DNA from 3 places in the Aerococcus mictus genome. Region 1 is predicted to be linked to each of the others. Evidence: riboswitches for the same ligand, from Rfam matches in the RefSeq annotation. Region 1 holds a riboswitch; each other region holds the start of a gene.
What was found. A riboswitch is a leader RNA that binds a small molecule or an ion and turns the genes downstream of it on or off. The one in region 1 is predicted to bind thiamine pyrophosphate.
Positions count from the first base shown of each region.

Region 2: another riboswitch for thiamine pyrophosphate. It lies ahead of thiT (energy-coupled thiamine transporter ThiT); the one in region 1 lies ahead of DBT49_RS00355 (hydroxyethylthiazole kinase).
Region 3: another riboswitch for thiamine pyrophosphate. It lies ahead of DBT49_RS03020 (LuxE/PaaK family acyltransferase); the one in region 1 lies ahead of DBT49_RS00355 (hydroxyethylthiazole kinase).

Region 1 is NZ_CP132985.1:68,715-76,441, reverse strand. It holds gene adhE (bifunctional acetaldehyde-CoA/alcohol dehydrogenase) at 1-2,287, opposite strand, end outside; gene thiD (bifunctional hydroxymethylpyrimidine kinase/phosphomethylpyrimidine kinase) at 2,689-4,137, opposite strand; gene DBT49_RS00355 (hydroxyethylthiazole kinase) at 4,124-4,963, opposite strand; TPP riboswitch at 5,120-5,218, opposite strand; one part of gene DBT49_RS00350 (IS3 family transposase) at 5,484-6,400, opposite strand; one part of gene DBT49_RS00350 (IS3 family transposase) at 6,400-6,910, opposite strand; gene apf (aggregation-promoting factor) at 7,284-7,727, opposite strand, start outside.
Region 2 is NZ_CP132985.1:516,732-524,458, reverse strand. It holds gene DBT49_RS02520 (YeiH family protein) at 1-489, opposite strand, end outside; gene DBT49_RS02515 (aryl-sulfate sulfotransferase) at 628-2,517, opposite strand; gene DBT49_RS02510 (thioredoxin family protein) at 2,520-2,828, opposite strand; gene DBT49_RS02505 (Crp/Fnr family transcriptional regulator) at 2,942-3,595, opposite strand; gene DBT49_RS02500 (cation:proton antiporter) at 3,683-4,939, opposite strand; gene thiT (energy-coupled thiamine transporter ThiT) at 5,265-5,831, opposite strand; TPP riboswitch at 5,884-5,983, opposite strand; gene pyrR (bifunctional pyr operon transcriptional regulator/uracil phosphoribosyltransferase PyrR) at 5,982-6,515, opposite strand; gene DBT49_RS02485 (alpha/beta hydrolase) at 6,671-7,498, shown strand; gene DBT49_RS02480 (iron-sulfur cluster biosynthesis family protein) at 7,604-7,727, shown strand, end outside.
Region 3 is NZ_CP132985.1:642,095-649,821, reverse strand. It holds gene DBT49_RS03030 (SDR family oxidoreductase) at 301-1,068, opposite strand; gene DBT49_RS03025 (acyl-CoA reductase) at 1,089-2,507, opposite strand; gene DBT49_RS03020 (LuxE/PaaK family acyltransferase) at 2,500-3,537, opposite strand; TPP riboswitch at 3,599-3,684, opposite strand; gene rpmG (50S ribosomal protein L33) at 4,081-4,236, opposite strand; gene DBT49_RS03010 (penicillin-binding transpeptidase domain-containing protein) at 4,346-6,466, opposite strand; gene DBT49_RS03005 (YfhO family protein) at 6,650-7,727, shown strand, end outside.

The DNA.
Region 1 (7,727 bases):
CCCCGTTGTAGCGGATCACATAAGGCAGGAGGATCGCGTTGTTTTCTCCGTGAACGGTATGGAAGACCCCTCCGATCTTATGGGACATGGAGTGAACAATTCCCAGGAAGGCGTTACCGAAGGCCATCCCCGCCATGGTTGCCGCATTATGCATCTTCTCTCTAGCTAGCGGGTCAAAGTCTTTGACTGATTTTTCCAAGTAGTCAAAGACAATCTTAATGACTTGGAGGGAGAGTCCATCGGTATAGTCTGAGGCAAAGATCGATACATAAGCTTCAATAGCGTGGGTTAAGACGTCCATCCCGGTAGCGGCAGTCACCCGACTTGGTACCTTTTCGACAAAGCTGGAATCCACGATAGCCACCTTAGGTAAGAGGGCGTAGTCAGCAAGCGGGTACTTCTTATTGTTCTTCTTATCTGAAATGACCGCAAAAGGCGTTACTTCGGAACCTGTCCCTGAGGTGGTTGGGATAGCCACTAATTGGGCTTTTTCACCGAGGGCTGGGAAACGGAAGGCCCGTTTTCTAATGTCCATGAATTTTTGAACCAGGTCACGGAAGTCAACGTCAGGACGTTCATAGAAGAGCCACATGATCTTAGCGGAGTCCATAACCGATCCCCCACCAATGGCAATAATGGTATCAGGTTGGAAGGCACGAATGGCGTCAGCACCCGCTTGAACCGTGGAAATATCTGGATCCGGTTCAATGTTATCAAAGACATCATAGACCACCTTATTTTGCCGTTGTTGGAGTTGGTCAATGACTTTTTGGACAAAGCCGAGTTTGGCGATGCCTTTATCAGAAATAATCGATACCCGTTCCACATGGTCTAATTCTTGTAAGTATTTAATGGAATTCTTTTCGAAGTAAACCCGAGGGACTTTAAACCATTGCATGTTATTTTGCCGCTCCCCTACTCGTTTAATATTAATCAAATCCAAAGGTCCCACGTTACCAGCTACAGAGTTATGTCCATAAGACCCACAGCCTAGGGTTAAGGAAGGAATAAAGTAGTTATAAACATCCCCAATTCCCCCAAAGGTTGACGGTGCATTGACAATGACCCGGGCCACTTTCACCCGTTTGGCGTATTCGATTTCTAAGTCGTGGTTATTGGTATGAATGGCGGCGGAGTGACCTAGGCCATTAAATTCCACCATAGCTTCGGCCTTAGCCATCCCATCTTCAGTCGTCTCAGCCTTTAAGATGGCTAGGACAGGGGATAATTTTTCTCGGGTAAGAGGTTGGGCAGGACCCACTTCAGGAACTTCTGCTGCTAGGATGACGGTTTCTTCAGGGACTTCAAAGCCGGCTTCTTTAGCAATCCAAACCGCTGATTTTCCGACAATATCGGCATTGAGTTTGGCTTGGTCAACCGCCTCACTATTGGCTTTAGCTCCAAAGCAGAATTCTTCTAAGAGGGCTTTTTCCTTTTGGTTGACAAAGTAAACATGGTAGGACTTCATTTCTTTAATGAAGGCGGGGTAGATTTCTTTGTCAACAATGGCAGCTTGTTCTGAAGCACAAACCATCCCATTATCGAAGGCCTTACTCATGACAATATCATTCACGGCTTGCTTGAGGTTGGCCGTTTTTTCAACATAGGCAGGCACATTCCCTGGTCCCACACCCAAAGCAGGTTTCCCACAAGAATAAGCAGCCTTAACCATAGCAGATCCCCCAGTGGCTAAAATGGTAGCGACATCAGGGTGGTTCATCAGTAAATTGGTGGCTTCCATGGACGCATGTTTTGAATCGATCCATTGGATACAGTTTTCAGGTGCCCCTGCCGCAATCGCTGCATCACGCACCACTTTGGCCGCATGGATAGAAGATTCCAGCGCTTGAGGGTGGAAGGAGAAGACAATTGGATTACGGGTCTTCAAGGAAATCAAGGACTTAAAGATTGCTGTCGATGTTGGGTTGGTAGTAGGGACAATCCCACAAATTACCCCGACCGGTTCAGCAATATAGGTCAATCCCTTGGCCTCATCACGATCAATAATACCTACTGTTTTCAAGTGGCGCATGTGGTTGGTCACATGTTCACAGGCAAATAAGTTCTTGGTTGCCTTATCTTCAAACACACCCCGTCCCGTGTCTTCAACGGCATGTTTGGCTAAGACCCCATGTTGGTCTAAGGCAGCAATCGATGCCTTGGTGACAATATGGTCGATTTGTTCTTGGTCTAAGGCCATAAAATCCTCTAAGGCCTGTTTAGCCTTAGCCACTGTCTCATCGATAAATTGTGGAATATCTACTTTTTGTTCTTTTCCTTTAGCCATTGTTCTTCCTAACCTTTCCTTTGATTTTTAATGACTTTCATCTTTATGGCTATTATGTTAAGTTATTCACAAATAAAAAGCAAGTGATTTTTTGTTTTTCTTTTTAGCTATAACCGCTTACAATTACTGAAACATTAGTAATTTAACCTTGTAATCGCTTACAACTTTTGAAATAATATTTTTATATTTTAATTAAAAAGAGAAAATATGTGTTTATTTTCACAAACTTAAAAAATATGCTCTTGACTAAAAACAGTTCCCCACTTTTCCAAAATATAGAAAAAAGGCCATGACAAGTTATCATGACCCTTATCGGTGTACAGATACTCTTCCCCTAGCAAGTCTAGCCTCGTGGAAGGGTTGAAAGACTAGAAATTATTTGCTAGGGGAAGTTAAGGCAATTAATCGTCATTGGGGTAATAAGTCAAGAGGCCAAAGCCATGGTTCAAGGGGCCACTCCCCTGACCTAGATCTAATTGATCTTTAAGGGCCAGGCTGAGATAGGTCTTAGCCCGGGCAATGGCAGTAACTAAGTCATCCCCCTTGGCTAGGTTGCTGGCAATGGCACTGGATAGGGTACAGCCAGTACCATGGGTATTGGGGTTATCAACCCGCTCGCCCTTAAACCAGTGGACCTCGCCCTCAGGGGTAACCAGGACATCATTAGCATCATTAACCCGGTGGCCACCCTTACAGAGGACAGCGACTTGGTAGGTCTGACTAATTTTCTTAGCGGCGGCTTCCATATCGGCTGCCGAATGGATGTCTTGTCCCGCTAAAACCTGGCTTTCAGGAATATTGGGAGTAATTAAGCAAGCGAGAGGAAAGACCTGGTCAGACAAGACCTGTACCGCTTGGTCTTGGATCAAGTTGGATCCGCTCGTTGCGACCATGACCGGGTCTACTACGACATGTTTAGCCTGATAGTTTTTAAGGGCTTTGGCAATTTCCTTCACTAAATCTACTTGGGAGACCATGCCAATCTTGACGCTAGCCGGAGGAATATCCTCAAAAACAGCCTGAAGTTGACTAGCCAAGGCCTCAGGACTGAGGTCATAGACCCCGGTCACACCCCTAGTATTTTGGGCGGTCACTGAAGTAATGGCACTCATGCCAAAGACTCCATTGGCCTGCATGGTCTTGAGGTCTGCTTGAATACCAGCTCCCCCACTAGAGTCTGAGCCGGCAATAGTGAGGACGGCTTGGAGTTTAAAGAGCTTTTCAGCCGCTTTACGGATTTCTTGAGTCGCTTGGTAGGGGTCTTCCGCCTTAAATAAAGCAGAAATCAGAGCCACCCCGGCCAGCCCCTGGTCCCGTAAATTGGCCATATTATCTAAGTTAATCCCACCAATGCCTACAATGGGAATATTCACCCCTTGGGCAATAGCTCTCAGGGTAGTCAGACTGGTGGCTTGGGCATTGGCCTTAGACTGGGTCGGATAGAGGGCGCCAACTCCCAAGTAGTCTGCACCAGCCGCCTGGGCATTTAGAGCGGCATTCAAACTCTTAGCCGAAGCCCCGATAATTTTTTCCGGGCCGAGTAGTTCTCTAGCCTGGTCAACTGGCAGGTCATCTTCTCCAACATGGAGGCCGTCAGCATCTACCGCCAGGGCCAGTTCATAGTCATCATCGATAATAAAGGGGACACCTGCTTCTTGGCAGAGGGCTTTGATTGTTTTAGTTAGACCCAGCTTCTCCTCTTGGTCTTTAAAGGGATGGTCCTTCAAACGTAGCTGTAAAATCGTCGCCCCTCCTGCTAAGACCTCTTTGACTTGCTGGATTAATTCGTCATGGTCAAAACGATCGGGCGTAATGGCATAGACCAATAAATCATTTTTATTGAATGTCATACTTGGCTCTCCTTTCTAATTCTTTGGCCTCTAATAAGAAAACCTGGTCAATCACCCGGTTGGAATAAGTGGCATTGCCCTCATAAGGCTGGAGGACTTGGGCAGCAATTTCTCCCGCCACCCCATAGCTAATCACGGCTGCTGTAGCTAGGTAAAAAGGATCCTCATCCGGATTACCGGCTAAAAAGCTAGCTAGGACGCCGCTTAACTGGCAACCTGACCCCGTATAGGAAGCCATCCAGGGGTGGCCATTTTCAATGACTGCCAGCCGCTTGCCGTCTGTCACTAAGTCAATCGGACCCGACATGGCTAGGATAATTCTTTTTTCTTGGGCATAAGCTTTAAAGTCCGGAGCAAAATCAGCCAGGTTGGCTAAGGTTACCTCGTCTCCAGGACCCAGGTCGACCCCAGATCCTTGGCTTTTTTCAAAAAGGAGACTTCGAATTTCCGAAGCATTCCCCTTCACCGCTGTCACTAACCCCTGGTCAATCAGATCTTGACAGAGCTTTAATTTAGACGGCATCGCTGAAACCCCCACTGGGTCTAAGACCACGGGATGGTGATCATTTTTCGCTGTGGTGGCGAGGTCCAACAATTCCTGATTAGGTCTGGGACTAGCGGCATTCAATAGCAAAAGGTCAGCTGTCTTGACTACATCCTGACTATTAGGTAAGTTATCGGTCATCACGGGACGCCCGCCACTGGCCAAAATCACATTGGCCACATCATGTATGGTGACATAATTATTTAAGACTTGGATCAGCGGGGCTTTCTCCTTGACCTGCTGACTATATTTCGCAAAGGGAAGGCTTATTTTTTTAGACATTGACTCATCTCTCTTATTCTGTTTAGATTACACATTTTATCTGCAGGTCTTTTACTTCTAGACAGAAAAAAGCCCTGCAAAGTATACTCCACTCGTGTACTTTGCAGGACTTCTTATCGTAAGGCTTTAGCAAAAGCTTGATTGTACCTTATAACGATATTTGAATTCTCACATCCCTACGCAAGTCTTAACTTTCTCAGGTTCAAAGAGTCCAGGTTTCCACCTATCTCAGCAAAAGCACCTCTTGTGAGTACTTTCTAACTATAACAGAAACCGCTTACCTATTCAAGACGAAGCACTTAGAGCCCTTTTTGAAAGCTGAGATAAATAAAAAACTCCAGCCCAGTATGGTGACCCCAATAAGTTGGACTTTATATATAGTGAGTTGGCCTTTGGCCAGCTCTTTTTTGTTGCTTACAGTTCTTGCTTATTTCTTGCCGACACATTTACTCAGAAATTTAAACTTGTCAAGAGGAAGAGCGTAGCGGCTCTTGATAAGTTTAAAGTTTATGTGTAATCATTAAGCGGCGAAAGAAGCGTGATGAAGACGAAATTCTATAGGACTCCTAAAATCTAATTTTTCTTTGATTCTTTCACCATTGTAATAGATTATAAAATCTTCAATCGCTTGTGCTAATTCTTCAAAGGAATGATAAGTCCGACCATAGTAGACTTCTTGTTTTAGTAGACTAAAGAAATTCTCCATTGGCGAATTATCTAAGCAATTTCCTTTACGAGACATACTTTGAAAAATTCGGTGATCCTTCAAGAGCCGGGTGTAACTTTTCATTTGATAGGCCCAGCCCTGATCAGAATGAAAGGTTCTTCTGTATGGACATAATTTACTTGCTTCAATGGCAGCTTGTAGCCCCTCCAACATGCTTTGTCCATTAGGCTGATGTGTTATCTTAAAAGAAATAATTTCTCGATTAAATAGATCCATGTAAGGATCTAAATAGAGTTTTCCAGTTTGATAATTCCCAGAATCATCGGCATAGTAGTATTTAAATTCTGTTGTGTCTGTTGTTATTTTTTGATAAGGAATGGTCGAATCAAACCGCCGGTTGATACGATTTGGCGCTATCTCTCCAATCGTTCCTTTGTAGGAATTATATTTTCTTGTCTTTCTAGTATAGCTAGTGACCTGTATCCCCATAATTTTCATTAGGCGTTGAACTTTGTTTTTACTGACCTTATAACCACGGGAAAGCAGTTCAGCTCGCATTCTTCGATAACCATAATCCTTATGGGTTTCTCTGATGTCTTTCATTTCCTCTTTTAAATCGGCATCCTTATCAATTTCCTCATCTTTATTTTTCCAATAAAAGTAGGTCGATTTAGGAAACTTTAAAACGCTAAGAATATCTTTTAAAGCATATTTTTCATCATGGAGACGTGTGATTTCGGTCACTATTTCTTCTTTTCTCGCTTGACTCTTTGAGCCACACGTCTCCTCAATCCTTTTAAAAATTTGTTCTCAATTTCTAAATCCGTAATCCGTTGTTCAAGTTCCTTTATTTTTGCTTCACTTAACTGATTGGTTTCGCTGCTATCCTTTATTTGATTGATTTGTGATTTCTTTTTAGACACTTTAGGTGGCCTTCCTTTCCTCGCGGAAAGGCCATCAAGTCCTCTTTCATGATAAGCTCTTCGCCAATTAGCGATTAGACTTGGATTATTCATGTTTAATGAATTGGCCAATTCGCGATAACTCATTTCCGTACTTTCATACAATTCTATCGCATTTAATTTGAATTCAACAGTATAAACCTGTTGAGTCCGCCTTTTCTTTAAACCATCTACACCAAATTCATAATAGTTATTAACCCACCTTCGTAAAATAGAAGGATCTATTCCTGCTTTATTAGCTAAGGTTCGATAACTTCCTTTTTTCGCAATATAGTCTCCTACTAAATTCAGTTTAAATTCTAATGAATATTTAGACATAAAAATAACCCCCAAAAGTTGAATTCTTAGTCCAACTTTTGGGGGTCACTACACAGTGAGCCGGAGTTAATTGAGGAGTCTGAAACAAAAGTCTCAGTTTTTTGACTTTTGTCACACTCTTTTCAAACGTGTTCCAAGCGCAGAGCAAGCGTCCGCTTCAGAAAAAGGCGCTAAATTCTCTTTGAAAATTTAGACGCCTTTTTCTTCCAGCGGTCTTGCTCTTTGACGCGCTTGTCACACTCTTTTCAAACGTGTTCCAGTCACAGGACGAACGTTCACTTCAAAAACTGGGAACGCTCAGCTTCACTGAGCTTATCCCAGTTTTTTTCAGTGGTTTCGTCCTTTAATGTGACTGTCACACTCTTTTTTTATCTTAGTACCAACCGTTAGCGTTCCAGAATGCTAAAGCGTTGTCCCATGAACCGTAACGACCGGCTACGTATTGGTCAGCCACACGTTCTTGGTTAGCTGGGGAGTAGTCACCATTTAAGTAAGAAGCGCTTAATTGGTAACGTCCGATGTATTGGCCGTTAGTTGCTGAGTATGAACCACCAGATTCACGTTGAGCAATGATTTCTTTAGCGGATGAAGAAGAACCAGTGTAAGCGCTTTGTGCTGGAGCTGGAGCTGGTGCAGGTGCTGGAGCAGCAGCTGGTGCAGCTTGAACAGTTGCAGGTGCTTGGTAAGTTTGACCAGCAGTTTCATCAACGGTGTAAACTTGAGCTGCTTGACCTTGTTTTTCTACTTCAACTTCATTAACCTTACCTGATTGGTCAGATTTGAAGGTTAATTTAGTTCCTGGGAAGATTAAGTTAGC
Region 2 (7,727 bases), 450 kb from region 1:
GGTCCCCAGAATAGCGACCACGGCAACAGAAATCACCTCATCGTCCTCATCCGTTTCAATAATGGGTGACAAACCAAGTACTGCGGCTGCCCCACAGATCCCACAACCAGAAGCGGATAAGAGGGATAGTTTACGTTCTATTCCAGCAGCCTTAGCCAGACTATAAATCAAGCCAATCGTGAAGGCAATCACTACAATAGCCAGGGTAATGGTCTTGACCCCGTGTTGAGCCAGCACTTCCAGGTTGAGCCGGAAACCCATCAGGATAATCCCCAAACGTAAGAACTTGTTAGAGATAAAGCCTGATCCCCCTTTGGCGATTTCCTTTAATTGACCGGATGCTTGTAAAACCATCCCAATAATTAAGGCAATCACTAAGTGACCAATTAAAGATAAGCCAGGGAAGCCTGATAGCCATTTAGCAAATAATGATACTAATAATAACAGAATAAATGAGAGCCAGAAGCTCTTCTTTTTTAAAATGTCCATATCTTCCTCCTTAAAATAATAAAAGCACCTCAGAAGTCGCTTCTTATAACGGAAAAGGCTTCCGAGGTAGCTATTTTATTAGACCATAGTTTGGTTAATTTGTCCAAATTTTTTTAAAGAAATTTAAAATGTCTGTCTTTAACCCTTAATAGTTAGGCCAGTATCATATTTCTTGTCATCGATGATTAATTTGACCTTGTAATCTCCCTTATCAAAGCCGTATTTGGTGACTACAGTCCGAGTTTCCCGGTCATCTTTTGGCAGGAAGGTTCCGGCACACATGGCACCACGATGCCCCTTAGCGGTTGAGATAAAGTAACGACGGGTATCTTCCTCGCCTTCAAGGACTAACATGACCAATTGACCTTTTTCAAACATAGCTTCAAAGGTAAACATATCTTCTTCATCGGTTAGACGAACATCGACCTTTTCTGGAACTGGTTCACTGACTTCTTCAGCTGGGATGTCATAGTCCATTTGCGCGGTTTCACCTAAGTAACCGAGGACACGACCAGCACCTAATTGTAGGTCATATTCGCCACCCTTCTTAGAATATAATGGGAATTTTTCAGCCCGGTAGTAGTTAGAACGCACGCTTAATTCATATTCTTTAACGCCATGGTTCCATTCAACGGTAATGGATTCTAATTTTGCATCCGGATCTTCTTGCATGGCGAATGGCCCTAATTCTTTGGATGGGTTGCCTTGGCCGTCATAAGCAATACCGCCGGAATGAATGAGGTAGTGGTCTTCATTATAGTAAACCACGTTACAGATGTATGGTGAGAAGAATTCATAGCCACGTTCTTTACCATATTGCCAGACTTGTTCAATTTCCATGGTTTCGGTATCAATCTTGTAACGGACCCCACGTGAATAGGATTCTTCTGGTGTTAGGTACTTGTCTGGATCTTGAGCCCCGTAGTGGTGGTTGTCAAAGCACATTACGTCACCATCAGGAGTAATTAAGTTGGCATGTTGTTCATATTGCCAGTCAAATTCGCCGTCACCCACTGGAGTGAAGAGATACTTGTGGTATTCTTCTGGCCAGCCATCTGGATCAGAAATAATCCAGTTAATTTCTTCAGTATCGAAGTCAATGTTAACCATGGCATTAACGTGACGACCAGATAAGGTTAGGGAATTGGTGTGCTCGTCATACCAGACCGCATTGTTGTGGAACCAGTCTTCTTCTGACCAGGAGCCTGATTTTTGAGAACCTGGTTTTAACAAATCGATATAGTTAATGGTTCGTTTTACCACACCGGTATCTTTATCCACTACCACTAGTTGGTCTTCCACGGTACTGTTCTCATGGTTACAGGTTAAAGCGATGATGTCTCCGTTAGGTAAGACACAGCAATCGTGGTGGAAGCCGGTAGGTACCCGGTATTCGGTATAAATCTTACCTACGGCTGAAAACTCATACATCCCACTCATGAAGTATGGCATAGAGGTCAAGCGGTCACTGGACATGAGTAAATGGCCATTATCTAGCACCTTAACGTCCCAGACCATTGGTACATCTAATTTCAAACGCACGTCACCCGCATAGTCAACCGCAATGGCTAAGGCATAGTTAGCCGGGCAGAGGAACATGATATTGTCCTGCATATATTCTGGAGTAGTTTCAATCGAATTCACCAGGTCGGTTCCTTCCACTTCGCCCACCGGAATGGTCACTGTATGCTTTTTGGAAGGGGTTTGGTAAGGATAAATTTCCACCTTGTTTTCATATTCAGGATAGAGTCCCACAATAGGAAGAACATGTTCGGTGCCGACAGGGAAGGTTTGGAAGATATCTGCTTCTTCAGTTTTACCTAAGACACGGACAGTAATCGCGGTAGGTTCTTCGGTCTTGAAGAGAACCACTGCGGATAAGGGGTTAATGAGATAGGCATTGTATTTCACTAAGGGATTGTCTAGGGTATAGTCACCCAAGTGAAACTCTTCTAACATAGCCTCTTCGGCTTTTCTTTGTTTTTCAATCAGGTGTTCTTTGTAGGTATAGGTTGCTGTTTCTGTCATGGTTATTCCTCCTCTAACATTTTTTCAATCACTGGTTTTTGTTGTAAGCCCGCTTTTCGGGTGATTTCATTACCGTCTTTAAAATAAACTAAGGTTGGATAGCCTTCGACGCCATATTCTTCTACGATGTCAGTATTTTCTTCAAAACTCACTTTAAGAATAGTCAGGTCATCCCCATGGCTTTTATTAATATCCTCTAGGATAAAACTTAACATTTTACAAGGGCCACAGGTCTTCGAATAGAAATCGACCAAAACATTGCCCTCAGCAATTTCAGCTTTAAAATCACCTTGTTGGTATTCTTTTATCATCTCAACACTCCTTCATTCAATGTTTGATAGCTATTTGATGATGCAGTGGTTAAAACTTTTATTAAGCCTTAAACCCATCGCATGAGTCATGAATATCTTTGACATCAACTCCTTTACAGGTTATCCCAAATTTTCTCTTGATTAATATGGGTCAGGGCCTTCCGTGTCATTTTAAAGAAGCCCTCTTCTTCCATATGGTGTAATTCTTGGTTTAGGCTGGACCGGCTGACCTTGATTAACTTGGCAAAAATTTCTTGGGTGAAGGGTAATTCCATGTCGGGTTTTATATCGCTCCGCCCAATTTCTAGGGAGTTCTTGGAGGCAATCCAGTAACACACCCGTTCACGAATGGTGGGATAGTTCAAGCAAGAAATGATCCGCTGTGATTCTAAGCCCCGCTCAATCAAGTGGTGGACATAGAGTTCCATGCCCAAGCTGTCTTCAAAAACGATAGCTTTAAATAATTTTGCCGGTATCCAGGTAACAGTAGTGGCACGTAAGACCACTAAATCATAGGTATAGTTTAGATTCTCGTTAAAATAAAGGTATTCCAATAGGATTGAATTGGTAAAGAAGAGTGTGGTATTTAACTCTTTCCCTTCTGCCGAATAATTCACTGTTTTGAGTAAACCTTTATCGACAATGCCAATTTCAGTAATCCGTGTTCCAATAGTCTCAATCACATCGCCCTTTTTATAGCTTTCCTGGCGGGTGTGATTAATGACTTTCTCATGGTTGAGACAGTAGTCAATAAATGATGTTGACATTTTCCCATCCCCCTGTATCTTTCAATATGGTTGGTTTTCTCCTTTTATTTTAATACAAGCTGAGGCATGTCTGCTTCACTTCATTTCTTAACTAGGCAGTAAGTCTTCTTGTCTTGCCAATTTTTCTTTCTCCTTGCCCGCTTCACCGAGTTTTCGATAAACCATGCCAGCTACGGGGAGAGAAATAATTTCAATGATTAGGGCAGCGGCTGAAATAGTGATCTGTAAGAGATTAGCTAGTTCAGGATAAACGCCCATCAAATTATAAGCAGCAATCCCGGCAAACATAATTGAAACTCCAGAGTGAGGCATCATAATGACTCCCATATACTTTTCAACGACTTTAGGCGCATGACTGATTTTGGCTCCCAGATAGCACCCCAAGTATTTGCCTAGGGCTCTAATCAAGATATAAGCTACCATAAGCATGCCGCCATCAAATAAGGCCGCTGGATTCAGGTGAATCGATAGGTTGACAATGAAAATCATTAAGGCGTAAGAGTGAACCGGTCCGAGATCCATTTGCAAGCTCGGAACTTTCTCAGGATCAACCACGTTCATAAAGGCACACGACCCGGCAATTCCGGCTAATAAGGACATCATCTGAGTTTCAGTAAAGACATGCCAGTTCAAATAATTATCTAAGGCATAGATGACCAGCATGGTGAGCAAATAAATAAGGAAGCTTTGCTGTTTGGAAGCGCCCTTTCCTACTAATTTCCCTGCGACAACTCCGATCAGTCCTCCCAAGAGAATCGGAGCTAAAATCATAATCAGTAATGACCCTAAGACGGAAGTGGAACTTTCGTTTAGAACTGCTCCAATCACTGAAACTAAGGGGAAGAAGACAATGTTAACCATCACTGAGTTAAAAGCCGTCATCGAGGGCACCGAATCAGATAAGGGGCCAGAACAATCATATTGTTCCACCACTGAGACCGGAGGGGCCGGTGCAGTTGCAATAGCGATTCCCCCAAAGAGTAAGGCAGCAATGATTGGTAAACCTAGGAAATGAAGAATAAGGGCAAAGGACCCCGTCACTACTGTAAAGGTTACCACCAAATCGGATAGTCCCATGGCGAAGACCTTACTGATGGAATCTTTGATGTCACGGTAAACTAACTTATAGCCCACCATCGACCCCACCAGAATTTGCATGAGTACCATCAGTGATTGATAAACCTTGGTTGAAATTAATTCAGGGCTTAAAAGGTTTAGCCCGTGCTCTCCGAGAAACATAGCCACAATCAACCAACCAATGATTGCTGGGAATTTGATTTTCTTAGCCAGTTCTCCGGCAAAATAAGCAATAATCATTGCCAGTAAGAATCGAAGAACAAACACATTGAACACTCCTTTCCAATATTTTTCTTAAATTCTCTATTACTTATTGGTCGTTATAGCCTTCTCACTTTGGGTGAAAAATATAGTTCATAATTTCACATACTTAACTAAAAAAAGAGAGAAAGCCTTCAGCTAGGCTTTAACTTTAGTTATCCTTTTCACAAAACATTATAGCAAACGCTTTCTTATTAAAGTGTTTGCGCGCCAACAATTCTATAAAATCTTTCTTTTTTTATCAAAAATAGGTCTCCGTCAATAAAAAAACGCCCCCTCAAAGGACGTCTCAAAATAATCATTCCATCTAATCAATCGTTAAAATTGCAGCTTAATCTTCTGGGTTTAAGAGTCTGGGGGCATTATTAAATAACAAGGCCACCACTAAAGCCCCTACTAACCAGGTAAAGAAACCGGTAGGTACATTGACAATCGTCGTATACCACCAAGCATTCATTCCTTCTGGCGCATAGGAAGACCAAAAGGCATAGCCAGCGAACCAATGAATAAAGTATTGGGCAACCATCCCAATAAAGGTCGCTGAAAAGATACCGACCCATAGGCCTTTTTTATCCCCTTTTAAGGCTGCACTCTTCACGCGATTAGCAAAAACTCCAGTTAAACCTGCCAACATAAAGGCGAAGAAGTATTCAAGGAAGACTTGGAAGGGAGTTAGAATCGTGGCTTGACCGGTGATTAATTGCAAGAGCCCAAACAGAAAGCCGGCAGCAAAACCGCTCTTTATCCCCCGTCTTAAGGAGATCAAATAAATGGGAATAACTCCTAAGTTCACCCCAATACCAACTCCATTGGTTGTCGGCAAAAGTCCTAATAAATAAGCTAATACCGCTACCATAGCAATTTCCAATAAAATCCTTACTTGTTTACTTTGTCCCATAATAATTAAATCCTTTCTTAGCACAAAAACAGGTAAGAGAAAATGCCTCTTACCTGTTTATCGTGCACTTTCTTCCGCTAGTATTACCTAGTCTCAAGTTCAAAGGGTCTGTAAATTACATCTCAGCCATAAAGGCTCCCCTAGTACCAACTATTTAATTATATATACTGCATCCTTACTGTCGAGTTCCCGCATCTTGACCCGAATTTTTTCTTGCCGGGAAGTGGGAATATTTTTACCAACAATATCCGCTCGAATCGGTAATTCCCGGTGGCCCCGGTCAATGAGCGTCACTAAAGAGATCTTGCTTGGACGCCCATGATCCATCAAGGCATCCATGGTCGCCCGAATGGTCCGACCGGTCATGAGCACATCATCACAGATAAAGATATGTTTACCATTCACATCAAAGTCCAGCTGGGATAAGTCTTTGATCAGCTTATCCTTTTCCTGGTCGAGGTCATCACGATAGGCGCGGACGTCTAATTCCCCATAAAAGACATCAGCCTCTTCTAACTGGTTGATGCGGTCCTTAATCCGGTTAGCAATAATAGCTCCCCGGGTTTTAATCCCCACGATGGCTAAATTAGCGGTACCATGGTTGCGTTCCAAAATCTCATAACTCATTCGCGTTAAGGCGCGCTTCATTTCTGCTTCGTTGAGAAGCTCGACTTCTGTTGCCAAGGCATCTCCCCCTTATCCTTTATTCTACTCATCATTGTAGCGAAATATTGTGAAGTCTGCAATTATTTCTTAACCTTGAGCATCGTCAGGGGGATTGCGCTTGCTTAATCCCCCCGGGTCAAGTATGCTAATAGCACATTAAGCGGAGGTAAATCATGTTCAATGCCGATTATTATTATCTAAAAATGAAAACCCACTACTTAAGCTTGCCCTATTCTGGCAAGAAGCGGCGGGTGCGAGTCCTACTCCCTAAAAATTACCAGCAGGAATCCGCGTCCTACCCAGTCGTTTACATGCATGACGGACAAAATGTTTTTTATAGTAAGGAATCCTTCCTAGGTTATTCCTGGAAGGTCATTCCCACCCTCAAGCGTAATCCCGATTTAGCCAAGATGATTGTGGTCGGAATCGACAATGACCCTCAGACTCGGGCGGATGATTATAATGCTTGGAGCTTCGAAAACCCTAGTGACCCTAAGGCAAGGCCCTTGGGCGGCTTAGGCAATGATTTTAGTGACTTCATTATGAAAGTGGTTAAACCCTTTATCGACCAGACCTATCGAACTAAAACCGATAAAAAACATACCGCCATGATCGGGTCTTCTTTTGGGGCCAATATTACCGCCTATATGGGAATTAAGTATGCCGATCAGATTGGCCGCTTGGGGATTTTTTCCCTAGCCCAATGGATAGCCCAAGAACCCTTTGACCGCTATCTCAAGTCGCAAAGCTTAGACCCCGAGCAAAAAATCTACCTCCAAGTCGGCACCAAAGAAGGCGACGATACTGACCGTCTCTTTCTCCCAGGCAATATGGCCCAAGCCTATATCGATGCTTCCCTCCACTACCAGGCCTTGCTGATAGCAGGAGGTATCCCGGTAGAAAATATTGACTTCAACATCTATGTGGATGAAGAGCATAATGAATTTTACTGGGCCAAACATCTCCCCGACTGCCTCCGCTTTCTCAGTAGCGGCTGGTGAAGGTATGAAAACGTTTTAAAAATTATTTTTAGGCTTTTCCAACTAAACTGCTCACAAATTCTGATATAATCATCCTTATAAGAGTTGTTGTGAGGAGGATATGCCATGAAGTTATTTTTCACCCAGAAAGCCATACAACAGTTACAAAGCTTAGATCGTTTCCATAATATTTGCCTAACCACTTCCGATGAAACCGGTCATACCAGCCACAGAGCCTATCGTAGTCTAG
Region 3 (7,727 bases), 570 kb from region 1:
AGCGACTCTATCCTTAATATAAGTGATTCTATCAAATGTAAAAGACTTCTTTATGGACCCACAAGGTAATTTAGCTTGGTAGCTTTCATTATACTGCTAAACGTTCTCCTTCTTCATAGGAAAGTTGATAAGATTGTATCTTGTTTGAATAGCATTTAGCGATATTTCGGTAGTATAACCTGCTAGTAAATGATAAGGAATATTTAGACATGAACCCCCCAAAAAACTTGAATACTTGGTCCAGGTCTTGGGGGGACTATACACAAGTCGTTTTTATATTTCTCGTACATGAACAAAAATTTAACCAGGCATCACTAAGCCACCATCAACGTATAATATTTGACCGGTCATCATCTTACTCCAATCAGATGCTAAAAATAATACGGGACCAACTACATCTTCGACTTGAACCATTCGAGCTAAAGGAGTTGATTCAATAATCTTTTCTTTCAATATTTCTTTCGTTGTTTTTGTTGAGTCTGTTGGATAGACCAAACCTGGTGCGACACCATTCACCCTAATATTAAAGACGCCTAAGTCCTTAGCCATGCTTTTCGTATAACCAACAATGCCGGCTTTAGTAGTGATGTAATCCGCATAAGGGACAACAGGATCAGCAACCAAATTAGATACCATATTGATGATACTGCCTGAATTATTTTCCATCATAGTTTCTAAAACCGCTTGGGTGAGTAGATAAGTTGATTTTAAGCCCCCTTCTAGCTGTCTTTCATAGTCTTCCCAAGAAAGCTGCCAAACTTTCTTCCTTTTTTCTGCATCAAATTGAAAAGGAGAAAAGACATTATTTACTAAAACGTCAAGGCGACCGAAATTATCTAATGTTTTCTTAACAACCTGATGGACCCCTTCTTGCCTTGTAACATCTCCCTTAGCGAGAATGGCTTGGATGCCTTGAGAGGTACAATAGTCCGCTACCGCTCTTGCTTGCTCTTCACTTTTGCGATAATTAATGACGACATTAGCACCTGATTTTGCAAATCCTTTTGCTATTGCGGCCCCAATTCCTCGACTTGATCCACTAATTAAAACGACTTTTCCAGCCAGCAAATTACTCACTCCTTCATTTTCTAATCTCTATAGGAATTCCAGCGTTCAGAATCTCTAAGAGAAGCAGAGTCAATATCTACTATTCGAACTAATTCTCTTAGTAGGGAATAACCATCAGAATTCCAAGCTGAGTGCACTTGCATCATCGCAGATAGACTCGTTACACGAGTAACCCCTATTTTTCCCCAATGGTTAGCTATTTTAAATAAACTCTCTGTAGGAGCTGCTACCCCTACGCTCTGTAAAATGGATAATTTATTAACTAGTAAATCATCAATATCCTCCCATTGGTCTACAGCAATTACTTGTATCACGCGAGACAAAGGGGAAGGCCTGAAAGTCAATGCTTGGCTATAAGTCACTAACCAGTTCTCAGGATGAGCTGGGAAGAACTCACACCCTCCCTGCCATTCAATTTCTTCGCGCCACTGAGATCGTAAGTAAGCTTCTTCTAGCGATAACTTTCTGAGTGGATAACGATTTTCATAAGCTCTTAATTCTCCTGCTAACATGAGAGCAAATTCCCTGGGAGAAACTTGACCTCCTCCTTCCACAAAATAAATTTGAGGGGAGTAGCATCCTTGTTGATCATAATAAACGACTGCTTTAGCTGCTTCATGAACGAGATGATTTACCTTTTCAGCATTTAATAATTGATGATGAATAAGGCCAAAACTCAATTTATTGCCAAAAGCTATGAAATGACTTGTTGGTGACAGCTTTGCTTGAATAGCTGCCATGGTTTGATTATTTCCATAAGCAAGGACACAATCAGAAGCGTCAATCAGGGTTTGCTCACGCTCCTTATCTCCTCCCTGCCAGGAAACGATTGCTAATTTATTAGCCAATTTAGGCTCAATTCGAATCAGTAATTGACAAAATAAGCCAATGAAACTCGGTTCACTAGAAGATACTTTTCCAATTAGCTTCCCTTTCACTAATAAATTAGCCACTAAACTCCATAAGGGTAAAGCAGGCACATTTCCTGCCCATATATGCGCACACATTTGTGGGGCAAAAGCGCGACTATATCCCCCATGTATTCTGGGCACAAATTCTTCTAAAATATTAGGATTTTCAAAATTTTCAGCGACCCAGCGCCTTAGCTCATGTTGCCTAAAATTCAATAAAAATTTAGTCAAAGCTAAGCGTAGAATTTCTGAATCATAGCCGGTAATAATAGGAAGTATTTTTTCATATTTCTTTCTAAGAGAATTCTGGCGATCTAATAAACAAATGGTCGCCTTATCGATAGCTGCTATGGTTTCTGTTAAACTGATTTCAGAAGTATCATTTTTCATGCGTTCTATCATTATTTTTAACTGTTCAACATTAGGCGCTGGGACTTGAATCCGTATTGAATCAAATATAAGTTCACGGTTTTCAATAGCAAGATCATCTACTATAGGTGGCAAATAGCCACAGTTTATGTTAATCATGGTGACCCTCTAACCAATCTTTAGCTGCTATAGAGCAGCCCTTAGGCTCTCCATTTTTTACTCGCCCCAATAATTCAAAACCTTCTCCATGGTCAATTGCTAAGTCTCCTGTTTGAATAGCAGGGACAGAATTAATATTTGCTAAATCAATATGAACGAGTAAACCTGGTTTCCCCTGTTCAACCTCTACACCCGTCGCGGGATCGATGATTTTGTATTTTATCCAATGCGGCCCTCGTTTTAATAACAATTTGTCAAAAGCAAACTGGGTATAATATTCTGTGGATAATTCTGTCATACCATACATATTCACTGGATTTGTTCTTACCGGGAAAACCGAAAGCAGCTTTTGATAAAAAGTATCTAGCTGATAAACCTTAGAAAAATTTTTGAAGCCACCAGTATCAAATAATAGACTATCTGGATGGATCGGAAGCACTTCTCCTTGGCTTAAGGCTTCAAATAAGTGTACAAAGCTATAACTAGCTCCTAAAATAATTACTGGTTGCTTTTGATGCGCTATTAGCCATTCTTTTAAAGCAGCGACTTCTAGGCCTTTCTCAGTGATAAAATGCATGGAATCCGGCTGACCATTAGCCTTCAATATTTCTAAATAGTGAGCCAGTGAAGAGTTAGGCATCTCTTTTTCATTTGGAAAAAGAATTGCCGTAGGTAAACATTGATCAGTGACATACTGCTTAAAACCTAACAAGGCAGACAAATCATAAATTTCTAGATCTTTATGATAGTGTTTTCCACTGACTCCCGTCGTCGTCCCGCTTGTCATAAATATACGCGAACATTGTTCATGTGGTGTTGCACTCAAAAATGCATTTTTAAAGGCATCGGTTGACACTGCCGGGATGTCCTTCCAATGACCTACTTGTCTTATCCCTACAGCTCTTCTTTGACAGAATTGCTGATAATCTTGATTATGTTTATATAAATATTCAAATAAAAGTAGAGCCACATCATTAAAATTTTCTTTTTCTTCGGGATGCTCTATAAAATGTTTAATAATCTTTTTCATTTTTCCCTCCTACAAAATAAAAAGGCCACTATCCTCTTGAGTTCAAGATGACAGTAGCCTTCTCCCGTTGAATAGATTTCCCTACGCAATAACTTGATCAGGTTCTACGGGTATATTCTCAGCCATCCGGCACCCCGAATCTCAATTCACACAAATTTTATCATAGCGCTTACATAGCATCAATATGTAAGGCTTTTTTTAATGATTTCATAAAAAATGACTTGCAAGGAGGAAAGTGAGCTAAAAGTAGAAAATCCCTGATATCCATGGAAGGAATTAGGTGCGATAGACTGTCGACTGTCTACCATAGTTAGTTCATGTGGTCCAGGTCAGACTTTTGCAAGCTATTTCGATTAGGAAATTTTTAAAAAGAGGCTGGAAAAACTTTCCAACCTCTTTTCACTATATAGATATCTAAAAAGAAAATGTCATTCGAAAGCCAATCTCAGCCTTAACTTAATAAGAGCTTCCAACAAGTATCAGCAAATCGAGTGATAGTCTGAAATCTATCGGCACATTCTCTTTTTAGCAATAGAAATATTTCTATTTTTTAACTTCTCTAAATAAGCATACTTTACGTAATTTTGGACTATATTTTTTTAATTCAATACGGTCAGGGTTGTTACGACGATTTTTTTCTGTTAAGTAAATGCGTTCGCCCTTAAGTTCCGTATTTTCTAAAAGAATGTTAATACGCATTATTTTCCCTCCATCAGATCAATAATTTATCATAGATTTTTAATCATACCTTAAAAAGTCTACCATAGTTCTCAGTGCTTTTCAAACTTTTTATAAAAATGCCCTTTAATTATTTTTTATGGTAATAGGCATCCAAGACCTTGTGTCCAACAACTTCTGCTGTTTTATCATAAGCCGAGGCACTGATTTCAGGAATGACTACCGATAAGGCAATCTTAGGTTGTTCGTAAGGTGCGTAAGAAACAAAGGTCGAGTTAATTATCCCTTCGGTCCCTGTTTCCGCCGTACCAGTTTTAGCAGCAATAGTCACCGGGAAGCCTCTAAATTCATTATATGAGAGGCCTTGCGGATGGTTGGCTGCTGACCAGAAACCTTGTTGAATCCGTCCCAGTGCTTCTGGACTTAATTGTACGGCATTCAACAATTTAGGTTGGTTTTGATAAACCACTTGAGGGGTGTCAGACTCATGCTCACCATTTTCTCTGAGCACTTGTTTAAGCACATGGCTGGCATAGCGTTTACCACCGTTAGCGATAGTTGCGACATATTGGTTCAATTGCATGGGCGTATAGGTATCATATTGACCAAAAGCCAAGTCAATATAGTTACCAGGGTTCCCCCCTTCACCTTCCAGACCAGTCACCTCATTTTGTAGGTCAATGCCGGTCGAGCTTCCTAAACCAAATTGATGGTAAAAATTACGCAACTTATTACCCGTTTCTGGATCTAAACCAGCCAGGGACATCCCTGCTTCATAGTTGGGCAGGCCACCAATCGCCATGGCAGTCCGAATCATATAGACATTGGAAGACCTTGCCAGAGCCATGACATCATTAATAGGAACGGGGCTAGTATTGTGGGCTGCCCACCAGGAAGCCTTCCTTGGTGTCCCAGTAAAGTAAAGCGGTTGGTCAATAAAGATATTTTCTTGACCCGGTTTTAAGACGCCATAATGGTAACCGGCCCCAACTGTGGCCCCTTTGACTGTAGATCCCATGGTAAAGGATGAATTAATGGTTCCCAGGGCATCGTCAATGATTTCGCCATGTTCATTGCGGTATTTACCAGCCATGGCCAGGATCTCCCCGTTATTAGGGTCACTGGCTACCACATAGATGGAATTATTTTTACCGGTACTTGACCCGTGCAGGTAGCCTTCCAAAATTTCTTCAATTTTCTTTTGGAAATCTGTATCAATAGTTAATTGAACAGTGTTTCCCATGGAGCCAGGATAAGCCTTGTCGGTTCTAACGACCTCGCCCCTTTGGTTAATTTCAGTTTCGTACTTGGTCTTGGCGCCGTGCAGGGTATCTTCATGCATGGCTTCCAGGTAAGACTTACCAACCCGGTCATTGCGGGCATAACCTTGGGCCAGGTAGTATTCAGCCTTATCACTCGGCAGTCCTTCTTCTTCAGAAGTCACGCTACCGATTACTGAACGGAGTAAATCTTTTTGTGGATATTCTCTGCGCCAATCCATGGTGGTATTGACCCCAGGCATTTCATTACTATGCTCGCTGACCAGGGCAATTTCTTCATTGCTGACATCCTTGTTTTTAATCAAGGTTGGTGTGAGGGCGTAGGCCCCATTCATGCGCTTATAAATCAGAACCGCTTCGAGATCATCTCCAGAAAAATTGATATCCTCTTCAGAGACGTAGGATAATTGCTTTTCATAAAGTTCACTATCCCTTAACCGCAAGTCTTCTTCTGACATCCGCTCATTTAAGCGGTCTTGGTTGCTGGCAATCCAATAATCCTTTCGGTCTCGTTCTGTGACTTCCCCAGTATCCAAATGAATAAAACTGGCTAATTTTCGGGCAGTCTTGGCCATGTCTTCCCCCGTGACATTGGGGCCTCGAGTGTAATTAATGGCTTGGAGTCCCTCGTTATCCACCAACATCTTATGGTTACGGTCCACAATATAACCTCTAGGAACACTTTCTTCAGACATATTCTTTTCAGTCATATGGACCAGTTCTTGGAAGGCTTGACCATTAACAACCTGTAAGTAGCCTAAGCGGAAGATAAGTAGAGCAAATAAAATAAATACAATATAAAGTAAAATGTTTAGCCGATTCAGGTAATTGTGCCAATGGGGCGATTTCCGCCGTAAAGTTTTGGAATTAACCTGGGCTTGTTTTTCTCTCCCCTTGCGCTTAGCTGACTTATCAAAGTCATGCGACATGCCTTCACCTACTTTCTTTTTCTTATCATCATTAAGTGCCAACACTCACTTTCTAAAAAGCAAGTCACCTATCATTATAATCGATTTCTATGATTTTGTCTGACTGAAAGTAGACTTTTATAAATTCTTTGAAAGATCTCTTGCCCTTGCCATGTTCTGATAAATTAATTTGTGCTAAGCTAAGGTGAAATAAAGCATCTTTAAGGAGTTAGCACGGTGTCTTTAATGAAGAATTTTTCCAAAATGAATGCAGTTAAACGGTCGCTCTTATTAGCGGCCGGCCTCCCAGTTTTAATCCTGGTCTTTATTTACCTGTTTCAGGGTCTCTTTCCCTTTGGCAATCAGACGATTTTAACTGTGGACTTAGGCCAGCAATATATTGATTTCTTCCAATATTACCGGGAGACCCTGCTAGGCAATTGGCAGCAAATCTTCTACTCTTTCCAAAAGGGAATGGGAGGAGAGATGGTAGGAACTTGGACTTATTATTTAATGAGTCCCTTTAACCTCCTACTCCTCCCCTTTCCCCAAAAAGCCCTTCCCTTAGCCTGTGTCTGCCTGGTCCTAGCCAAGAGCGCAGCTGCTAGTGCTAGTTTTTTCTGGCTACTTTACAAAAATTATGGCGATCACGGCCCCTTAACCATCAGTTTTGCCTGTTTCTATAGTTTAATGGGCTATTTTTCCGCTAACCAACTCAATATCATGTGGCTAGATGGCCTGGTCTTTTTGCCTTTAATCATCCTAGGCATCCGGGACCTTATCCACCACCAAAGGAGCACTTACTATATCATTAGCCTGGCTCTCTTATTGATAGCCAATTATTATATCGGTTATATGGTTTGTCTTTTTGCTATGCTCTTCTTTCTTTATGAACTCTTTGGCGCCCAATTTACCAAGAGGCTTAAACAAGCAAAATTCTCATTCAAGCAATATTTTACTAGTGGCCTGCGCTTTATTTTGTCTTCCGTGGCAGCTGCCGGACTAGCAGCTTTCAGCCTTATTCCGACCTACTTTGCCCTGGCCCAAAGTAAAGGCAGCTACCAAGACCTTCATTTTGACTGGTCCTTTGCCTATCCACTCTGGCAGGTCATCAGCAAATTGGTGGTCGGCCCCTTTAACTTTGACCAAATGCCGGAGGGTTTACCTAATATCTTTGTCCCTTCCCTGGCCATTTTAGCGGCCCTGGTATTTTTCCTGCAAAGGCGGTTCAGCTGGCAAGAAAAACTGATGAGCTTTTTGGTCTTAGCTTTCTTACTCTTGTCCATGAATGTTAAAGCCCTAAATTTAATCTGGCATGGTTTTC